DNA from 3 places in the Colwellia meonggei genome. Region 3 is predicted to be linked to each of the others. Evidence: riboswitches for the same ligand, from Rfam matches in the RefSeq annotation. Region 3 holds a riboswitch; each other region holds the start of a gene.
What was found. Region 3 has a riboswitch for cobalamin ahead of bluB (5,6-dimethylbenzimidazole synthase). Riboswitches for the same ligand answer to the same signal wherever they lie in the genome.

Region 1: it holds a riboswitch for cobalamin, as region 3 does, so the genes downstream of both, AC27E9_RS15005 (hypothetical protein) here and bluB (5,6-dimethylbenzimidazole synthase) in region 3, are expected to answer to the same signal.
Region 2: it holds a riboswitch for cobalamin, as region 3 does, so the genes downstream of both, AC27E9_RS06430 (ABC transporter ATP-binding protein) here and bluB (5,6-dimethylbenzimidazole synthase) in region 3, are expected to answer to the same signal.

Annotation. Positions count from the first base shown of each region.
Region 1 covers NZ_BAAJLZ010000006.1:163,156-166,361, reverse strand. Annotated here, with positions in the region: gene AC27E9_RS15010 (cobyrinic acid a,c-diamide synthase CobB) at 1-1,348, opposite strand, end outside; gene AC27E9_RS15005 (hypothetical protein) at 1,354-1,959, opposite strand; cobalamin riboswitch at 2,143-2,355, opposite strand; gene AC27E9_RS15000 (histidine phosphatase family protein) at 2,561-3,151, shown strand.
Region 2 covers NZ_BAAJLZ010000002.1:60,832-64,037, reverse strand. Annotated here, with positions in the region: gene AC27E9_RS06435 (FecCD family ABC transporter permease) at 1-820, opposite strand, end outside; gene AC27E9_RS06430 (ABC transporter ATP-binding protein) at 817-1,656, opposite strand; cobalamin riboswitch at 1,891-2,020, opposite strand; gene AC27E9_RS06425 (M13 family metallopeptidase) at 2,199-3,206, opposite strand, start outside.
Region 3 covers NZ_BAAJLZ010000003.1:3,771-6,976, forward strand. Annotated here, with positions in the region: gene AC27E9_RS08575 (GGDEF domain-containing protein) at 1-410, shown strand, start outside; gene bluB (5,6-dimethylbenzimidazole synthase) at 444-1,223, opposite strand; cobalamin riboswitch at 1,263-1,489, opposite strand; gene AC27E9_RS08585 (S8 family serine peptidase) at 1,646-3,206, opposite strand, start outside.

The sequences.
Region 1 (3,206 bases), on a different contig from region 3:
GCTGATAAACATATTCGCCTGCTCGTTCGCTTGGATGATGGGTTGTTTGGCTAATCGGCGTTAAATCAATTTCGGCACAAGAATAATGAAAACTATGCCCGCGCATAATATTACTAGACATTTCACCTTGGTTTTCAGCAGAACTTTCAGGCTCAATGTTATCTTTATCTATCACAGATAAATCAACCCATTGCGAACCTATTGCCGAGAGCTTTTTCTGCATTGCGGCTTTACCTGGTATAAGGCCAAGCATTGCAATTTGTTGACCTGACATATCTGTTAGTTGCTCAAGTAAATACAGCATACCGCCACATTCAGCAATTATCGGTTTTTTACTGGCGGCAAAGTCTTTTACGTCATTGAGAAACGTATCATTGCTAACTAACTTTTCTGCGTACAACTCTGGATAGCCACCCGGAATATATAAAATATCTCCTTGCGGCAAATGAGCATCATTTAGTGCTGAACAGTAGATTATTTCCGCGCTAGCCTGTTCTAAAAAGGCAATGTTGGCAGCATAGATAAAACTAAAAGCATGATCACGCACAATAATAACGCGAGTGCCCACCAAAGCACGATGGATAAAGTCTTCTTGGCTGTCATGTTCCACAGCAAAAAACTCAACTTGTTCAGGTAATTCGGTCAAGTCAGTTTTAGCGATATGACTAGCAGCTTGGTCAAGTTGGCTATCTATATCAGCTAGCTCTTGTGCTTGCACTAAACCTAAATGGCGCTCAGGTAACGTGACACCGTCATCTTTTGGTAAACGTCCGTAAAAACGAAATTCTTCCGGCAAACTGGTGCTCAATAACTCAGCATGACGTTCGGTATTAACGCGATTGGCAATCACACCAGAAAACGGTAAATCCTCCCGTAGCTTAGCAAGGCCAAAGGTAACCGCAGCGAATGTTTGCGCCATGGCTTTGGCATCGATAACGCCAAGCACCGGAATATTAAAATATTGGGCCAAATCAGCACTACTTGGCGTGCCATCGAATAAGCCCATGACACCTTCAATAAGAATAAGATCAGACTCTAAAGCTGCACGATGAAGTAGTTCTTGGCAGCCCTTTTCACCAACTAACCATAAATCTAGTTGATAAACCAATTCACCACTGGCTTGGCGTAAAATCATAGGATCAATAAAATCAGGACCAACTTTAAACACCGTTACTTTACGTCCTTGATTACGATGATATCGAGCAAGCGCAGCGGTTACTGTGGTTTTCCCTGAGCCAGAGTGTGGCGCGGCAACAATTAAGGCTGAGCACATTGCACCACTGCCAGTTTGGCGCTCAAGTTTGCCATGAAAAGCAGGGATTGGTTTCGCTTTTTCTATCTGACTCATTGCCATTACACCTTATCTTGTGATGATTTGGCTAAACCTTTATCGGTCAAGAAGCGGCTGATGGTAAAATCAATCACAATTGCCGAAATCACATAAAATACCGGATTAGAAATTGAGCGGAAATAGTACTTATCAACACGCGTTGCATATTCAGCCCATGACAACTCTGGGAATTTTCCTGACAAGGCATAGTAACTGCCATTGGAAATGAAGAAGGCAATTGAACTAGCAACAAACAAGCCTAAAGCAACTTTAATAATGTTATTTTGCCATGCGCTTTGCTGCCAACTAGGTTTAGCGTAAAAGCCAGCCGAAAACATAACCCCATAACTCAATACTAGCGCAGGATAAGAGGTGGTAATACAGTCGCCAAATTGTCCGCGAAAATACGATGAGGCAAGGTCAATCACTAAGGTTAAGGTATAGAAAAACCAAAACGCTTTCATATTGCGTAAGTACATGCCCGCTAAAAAGAAAATAGCAATAGAAGCACTAGGTAAGTGATTTAAACTGGCAAAATGATGGGTGCGAGTTGCCAACATTAGCAAAGTTAATACTGCAAATATTGCAAAAAGTAAGCTAATTGGCGTTTTTTGGTTGACTGATTTCATAACATTCCCGTGTGCGATAAATATTTACGGAGTTGGAAATCAAAGTTGGTAAGTGCTTATAAAGTAAAAGTTTTACAGTAACAGCTAGGCTACTAAGTCATAAATCTTAAACTCATCACATTGTCTATTGGATAAGATAATGCAAAAAATCAGTTACTAAGCTCTGAATGACCGCCCACCGCAGTTGTCGAGTAATTTTAGGCCGGTCTCCGGACTCCTGTTCATCGCTTTTGCAACACCTTCCCATATTTATCAATACAGTGGTTTTGTTGCTGCTCACAGTTACCGTTGCGGGGGCAGTACTGGTTTCTCACCAGTTTCACGTTTCACCTTCAGTTCTTAAACTTCTCTCAAAAAGTAGAATAATGTGAAGACACCTAAATCAGCGCTGATGTTACGTGATGATGGCTATTTATTCAATCAATAACCAAATTATTAGCACTAAAGAACTAAGTGCGAGGTTTATACTCAATAAAGCAATTTCGACAACAACTTCATTTAATCATTTTTGCATTGAATCAGCGGAATGATTTGGTTATTCTGCGCTTCTACTTAACCACCCGTTTGTCAGCAACTTAGCGCAAACAGAGTAATATTAACAATGACTACACGCTTTTTTCTAGCTCGGCACGGACAAACACTGTGGAATAAAACGCAAAGGTTTCAAGGCCAGCTCGACAGCGAATTAACTGAGCAAGGCAAAATTCAAGCAACGAATATCGCCATAGCATTAGAAAATGAAAATATCGCTCGTATTATTTCGTCGCCGTTAGGCCGTGCAGTTAAAACTGCTGCTATTTGTCAAAACCATCTAGATGTTCCTGTCGATAACCACCCAGATTTAGCTGAGCGGAACTTGGGGAAATGGCAAGGAAAAAACGTAGAAAGTTTCAGCCAAGATGGAAGTTATCATGAGTTATTGCATCAGTTTACCCAACTCAAACCAGAAGGTGGAGAAAGCGCTATCGACTGTGGATTTAGGGTATATCAAGCATTAGAAAACTTTGCCAAGAAGTTCTCAAATCAAACCTTATTGGTAATATTTCATGGTGAAGCATTACGTTGCTTCTTAGCTAAATTAGGTGTGAATTCAGATAGTAATGCCTACGAGCTGTTCGACAACGGCTGCTTGTTTACTTTAAGCTACCAACAACAGCGCTTTCAACTTGAGAATCAGCAGGTGTCAGAATAAATATGAAAAGTAGTCATTTAATTTTCATACTTATTCTGGGCTAGGTTTTGGCAGC
Region 2 (3,206 bases), on a different contig from region 3:
GTTGCCTAACGATATGTGGGATCATTAATCCAACAAAGCCTATGCCACCACAATAGGCAACAATAGTCGCGGTAACCGCCGCACATAAAGCTAATAATATAAGTCTTAATTTATCAACATTTACCCCTAAACTTGCAGCGCTTTCATCGCCTAGCAAAAGTGCATCAATATGTCGATGTAAGGCAAAAATCGAGATCAAAGTGATTAATACCATGGCGCTGATTAAGTAAAAGTGGAACATTTCAACGCGTGTTAAACTGCCCATTAACCAAAATATAACGCGATTGGTAGCGAAAGGATCACCAAGATAAAGAATGAAATGACTTATAGAGCCCAACATAAATGACACAGCCACGCCCGTTAATAATAAATGGTTCATATTACGTAATAACGTGGCAATGCCAAAGACGATAATGACCGAGAATAGTGCTCCTAAAAATGCAGCAAGCGGTAATGCTAACATTTGCTCATCAGTAAGTACTAAGGTTGCAATGGTTGCACCAAGCCCCGCACCAGAAATAATACCGAATAGGTAAGGGTCAGCAAGAGGATTTCGAGTCACATTTTGCAAAATAGCGCCAGCACATGCTAGACCCATTCCTGCGACTAAACCGACAAGTACTCGAGGAATACGAATTTGCCAAATAACCATGTCATGCATTGGTGTAGAACATTCATTTATTACACATCGAGCAATATCTAAGCTTGTTATTTGTGCGGGACCAAAGGTCATTGCTGTGATTATTGAAAATAATGTTAATGCCAATAAGCAAGTGAATACCCAAGCACTTTTAGCTTTTATTAAGTAGAAAAGCTTCATTGCTGAACCTCTGTTGATTCATCTACATTAGTTTTTGGGTAAAAGTGAACTCTAGCAAAGGTGTTTGAATTGGTAGGTTGCTCGCTGCTAGTATGGGTTAGTTGATCAACATTATCGCGATAGCAAGGTAAGCCAAATACTTCAGAGAGTGTTTCGGGGTTTAATGCTTCATCAACATTTTTATCGCTAACTAGCTTACCTTTATTCAGTAACAGTAAACGAGTGCAATACTGTGCTGCAAGGTTAAGATCGTGAATGGTCATAATTACAGTAATATTAAGGGCTTTGACCAGTTGTAATATCTGGTGCTGATAAAAGATATCTAAATGATTTGTTGGTTCGTCCAAGACTAATATTTTTGCTTTTTGCACTAAGGCTTTAGCAATGAGTACCCGTTGTTGTTCACCACCTGAAAGGGTATTAAAAAATTTATTTTGGCTGGCTGATAAACCTACTTTTTCTAACGCGAGCATGATTTCTTTTTTATCAAGATCTGTGTCATTCGCAAATAATGACTTGTAAGGTAATAAGCCCATACGGACTACATCGTAAACTTTAAGCTCAAATATTGGTGGCGATTTTTGTACAACTAAAGCAAAAGTTTGTGCAAGTTCATGGGGCTTGTAGTGACGTATGTTTTTATTCTTTAATTTTATTGTGCCTTGCCAGTTTTTCGTTTGATTAAGTAAACACTTAAGTAATGAGGTTTTGCCAGCACCGTTTGGGCCAATAATGCCAATAATATCTCCTTGACCAAGGGTAAATGAAATATCATTTAAAATAGTTTGTTTTTCAACCGACCAAGACACTGATGCCAGTGTTAATAACTGTGTCATAACAATTAACTTAGTGTTTAAAGAACTGCCATGCGGCAATACTTAATTGGTGATAGCAATAAAAAGTGTCGGTAGTTCGGTTCATTTTGTGCAGCATTACCTTTTTCAAACGGTTAATTTGAATGTACTAATTGTAATAATCTAATTGTGCAGAAAGGGCAAGTACAAGCACCACATAAGCTTTTGTGGATAAGTAACTTTCGTGTATTCCCGCACGGCGTTAAACTATTAGGTTATTTGATAATAATGATACTAGGTGTCCTGACTTATAACTTTTAGAAGTTATCTACAGTTGCGGGTACAGTCACGGACTTTAACCGTGTTCCCTATTAATTAACCTAACAACAAAATGATTGCTAATCTTGCTAAGTTAAATATATCAATCTAGTGCTGATTTTACGGTTAACAGTGGCGCTTTACAATGAAAACTCTTGGCTAAGGCAGTTTAAAGACAAATTACACTAAATAAAAAAAGGAGCCGAAGCTCCTTTTATTTTTCATGGTTTGAAATAGTTATTATTAGCGAATAGCTATTATCTTTGCTACCAAATTTTTACACGTTTTTCCGGTGCAATGTACATAGCGTCACCTTCTTTTACGTCAAATGCTTCGTAGAATTCAGGCATATTTGATAACGAACCTAAAGCACGAAACTCACCTGGTGAATGCGGGTCAGTTGCTACGCGGTTACGTAATGATTTTTCAACCATTTTTACGCGCCAAACTTGTGCATAACCCATAAAGAAACGTTGGTCGCCAGTTAAGCCATCAATAACTTCTGCTTCTTTACCATTTAATGATGCTTTGTAAGCTTTATAAGCAATAGTAACACCTGATAAATCGCCGATGTTCTCACCTAAAGTTAATTTACCATTAACGTGTAGATCATCGAATACAGCGTAGTTATCATATTGTGCAACTAAGTCATCAGTACGAACTTTAAACGCTGCTAAGTCTTGCTCTGTCCACCAGTTACGTAAGTTTCCGTCACCATCGTATTTACTACCTTGGTCGTCGAAACCGTGGCCCATTTCATGACCGATAACGGCGCCAATACCACCGTAGTTAACGGCGTCGTCTGCATTTAAGTTAAAAAATGGTGGTTGTAAAATAGCGGCAGGGAATACAATCTCATTTTTAGTTGGGTTGTAGTAAGCGTTAACCGTTTGTGGTGTCATGCCCCATTCTTGACGATCAATCGGGCCGCCAAGTTTATCAACTTGTTTTTGATGTGAAACCATACCAGAACGCATTTTATTGCCGACTAAGTCGTCACCTTTGATCACGAGCTTAGAGTAGTCTTCCCATTTGTTCGGGTAGCCAATTTTAGGGTCGAAGCTAGCTAATTTTACATGTGCAGCTTTTTTCGTTGCATCAGACATCCATTCTAATTCGTCAATACTTGCGCCGTATGCACCGCGTAAGTTCTCAACAAGTTGGGTCATGCGTGTTTTTGCTTCAGGCTTAAAATGACGACCAACGTATACTTTACCAATAACCTCGCCTAAATTACTGTTTACTACAGAAACACCACGTTTCCACATTGGACG
Region 3 (3,206 bases):
TCGAACAAGTTCACTCTTCTTTAGCGATTGATATTGATCATTTTAAGAATATTAATGATCAATTTGGTCACTTCATCGGCGACAAAGTTATTCAGCGTATTGCTAAGGTTATTAAAGATACCATTTCAGATAATGATATTGCGGTAAGGTTCGGCGGTGAAGAGTTTGTGGTTGTTATGGTAAATAAAACTATGGGGCAAGCGCATGAAATTGCAGAGAAAATAAGGTTAGCAATTGCAAGTCTTAAATTAATGCAAAGAGATTCTAAAGCGTACTTACCAAAAATTTCCGTCTCTATTGGCATTGCTGAGCGAAAAGAGGAGCTTAATTGGAAAGCTTTATTTGAGCAAGCAGATACAGCTTTATATCAAGCAAAGAACAGTGGCAGAAATAAAAGCGTTTGTTTGTAAACGCTTTTATTTATCTGTATTTAGAAAACGATATTATTCTTTAAATGAGTGTGGGAATGTTTTATCTGTCTTTAACTGGTTGATAAATCCTTGTTCTTCTGGCGTTCTTGCTTCTTGACCGTAAGTGTCGAAACTGACTAATTCATCTACCGGGCGTCTTGATAACCAATTAGCTGACTCCAACTCTGGCTTTTCCTTAAAGTGACTAACATAACCTAAGCATAAGTAGGCAATGGGTACTACATTATCCGGCAGCGAAAGAGCGCTTTTTAGTGCGCCATGGTGCAATATTGATACCCAGCCAACACCAACACCTTCAGCCCTAGCAGCTAACCATAAATTTTGTACTGCGCATACTGAACTGTATAGATCCATCTCTTTCATATGTGTTCGTCCGATAACAGTTTTCCCTGTTCTTTCTCGATCACATGTAATACAAATATTAATTGGCGATTCAATAATGCCTTCGAGTTTTAGATTTTTGTATTGTGTTTGCTTTTTTTCTTCAAACATCGCTTGTGCTTCATGATGTGCTAGCGTGAAGTCTTGGTGGATTTGTTTTTTTATTTCAGGTGACTGAATAACGATAAAATCCCAAGGCTGCATAAAGCCAACTGATGGGGCATGATGTGCGGCATAAATTATTTTACTGAGCACTTCATTAGGAATTGCTGTCGATAGAAATTGTCCGCGTACATCACGGCGATTAAAAATAGCTTGGTATAAACCATGTTGTGCTTGTTGGCTGAATTGGTACAAAGACTGATTCGTTGAGTCTTTTGTTTGGTTATTAGCGTGGTTATTGATACCCAAAATATTCCCCTTATTGGATTAAGCAACGATCGGCCTTTCGTGCAATTGATATTTTAGGCAGGTCTTCTGACTCAGACGGGCTTTATAACTACTAAAGTAAATATAAATTATGTTTGATACCTTCCCAGTAAAATTACCAGTGGTTTATTATCAAACATAAACGTCATAACAGCGTTGGGCACGTATTGGATTTACACCAATTTCCCTATTCTCTCAGCCGCACTTTATTAAAAGTAAATTTGAGCACCTAAAATTTTCCCGCACTATAACATTTAGAGGAAAAGTTTACATAACGCTTGATGGTGTTATCGAAAGAAAATTAATATCGAGAGAGTCGTTTTATTTGATTTTTAGTTAAAAAAAGGGGAAGCACAATTTGTACTTCCCCTAATTACAACACTAGTTGGGAGTCTAGTTTAACTCTATGGGTTGTATGTTACATTCATGTTAACACCGCTTGATGCTCTATACCCGTAAATACCTATGTGCCAAGTTGCCGCAGCAGGATTAGTAATAGTACACGACTCACTATTATTGCTGTTTTCTGACTTACAGCTATAGTTTGATGTTGTTGGGTTGCTTCCTTGACGAATATATAAATCTGCATCCCCAGTGCCACCACTAGTCACTACATCAAAAGTTGCCATGCCTGCTGGAATGTCAATAGTGTAGTAAGTCCATGCACGACGACTAACGCTAATATCATTAACTGAAGCACTGCCTCCTGTAGCACCGCCACCTGTTGATCCTTCCGTAAAGCTGCCTGTTAAGTTAACACCTGTAAATGCTGTGTAACCAACTACTTTAACATGATATGTTCCTGCTTGTGCCGTTGAAATAGGGCATGACTCAGTATTACCACCTGCCCATGAGCGACAGTCGTAGCTAGATGTTGTAGGGGCTGAACCAAACTTAACATAAAGGTCAGCATCACCTGTGCCACCTGTCATATCGAAACTCAGGCCAGTTGCTCCAGCAGGAACTTCCATCGTAAAGCTTAACTCTTCAGATTTAGCACCAGCTAAACTTGTTTTAGCAACACCATTTTCTAATACATTGCCACCTGTAGGAGGCGGAGTTACAGTACTACAACTAGCTGCAAGAGCATCAGATGCGGCTTTCGCTTGTACTAAACCGTATCCTGTTTTGTCATCACGACCTGCTACATCTAAGTCAATTGCTGTAGATTTTAACGCATTTCGAACTTGAGTCGCAGAACAATCAGGGTTATTACTCCATACCAATGCTGCAACACCAGCTACATGAGGAGTCGCCATTGAAGTACCGTTGTAGTATGCGTAATCTTGGCCACCAACAACATTTAAATTAGCATTCGTACCAAGTTGACCCATAAGTTGCAAACCTAGCTCACGGTTTACAGAAACGGTTGGTACTGTTACATCAGAGTTAGCATCAACTAAAAAAGGATTTTGAAGGCCTGGACGAGCGCTATTACTATAAACAATCACGCCTGATGCACCGGCATCGGCACACGCTTTAGCTGGATTGATTTCAGGGTAGTTGCTACCTTTTTGGTTATCATTACGTTCAGCTAAACAAATGTTTCCTGAAACATTTGAACAGCTATAACTGCTTCCTGATATAGTACAAGCGGCTAATACACCATTTGCAGAACTGTCTACATTGCTAACAGTAAAGCTACCGCCACTTTGAATGTAGTGAGTTTGTGGCACAACTTCATCGTTACCGTAAGTTGTTGAGCCTAAAGTGATGTAACCTAAACGGCCATCGCCGGCAACAGTCGATAGAATTGCTTCACCTGGTGCTGAAATTTCAACTTGTGATGTATATTGAGAGAATTCTGCATGTTGGCGACCTTGATCAAGTGCGCCTACTGCCATAACTGAATCGTAAGAGGCAGGGTAAGAAAGTGTAGCATCACCATCGTTACCTGATGCAGCAATAAGTAAAACACCTGCATCAGCAGCAGCTTGTAATGAGTTACGTTCTGTGTTGCTTGAA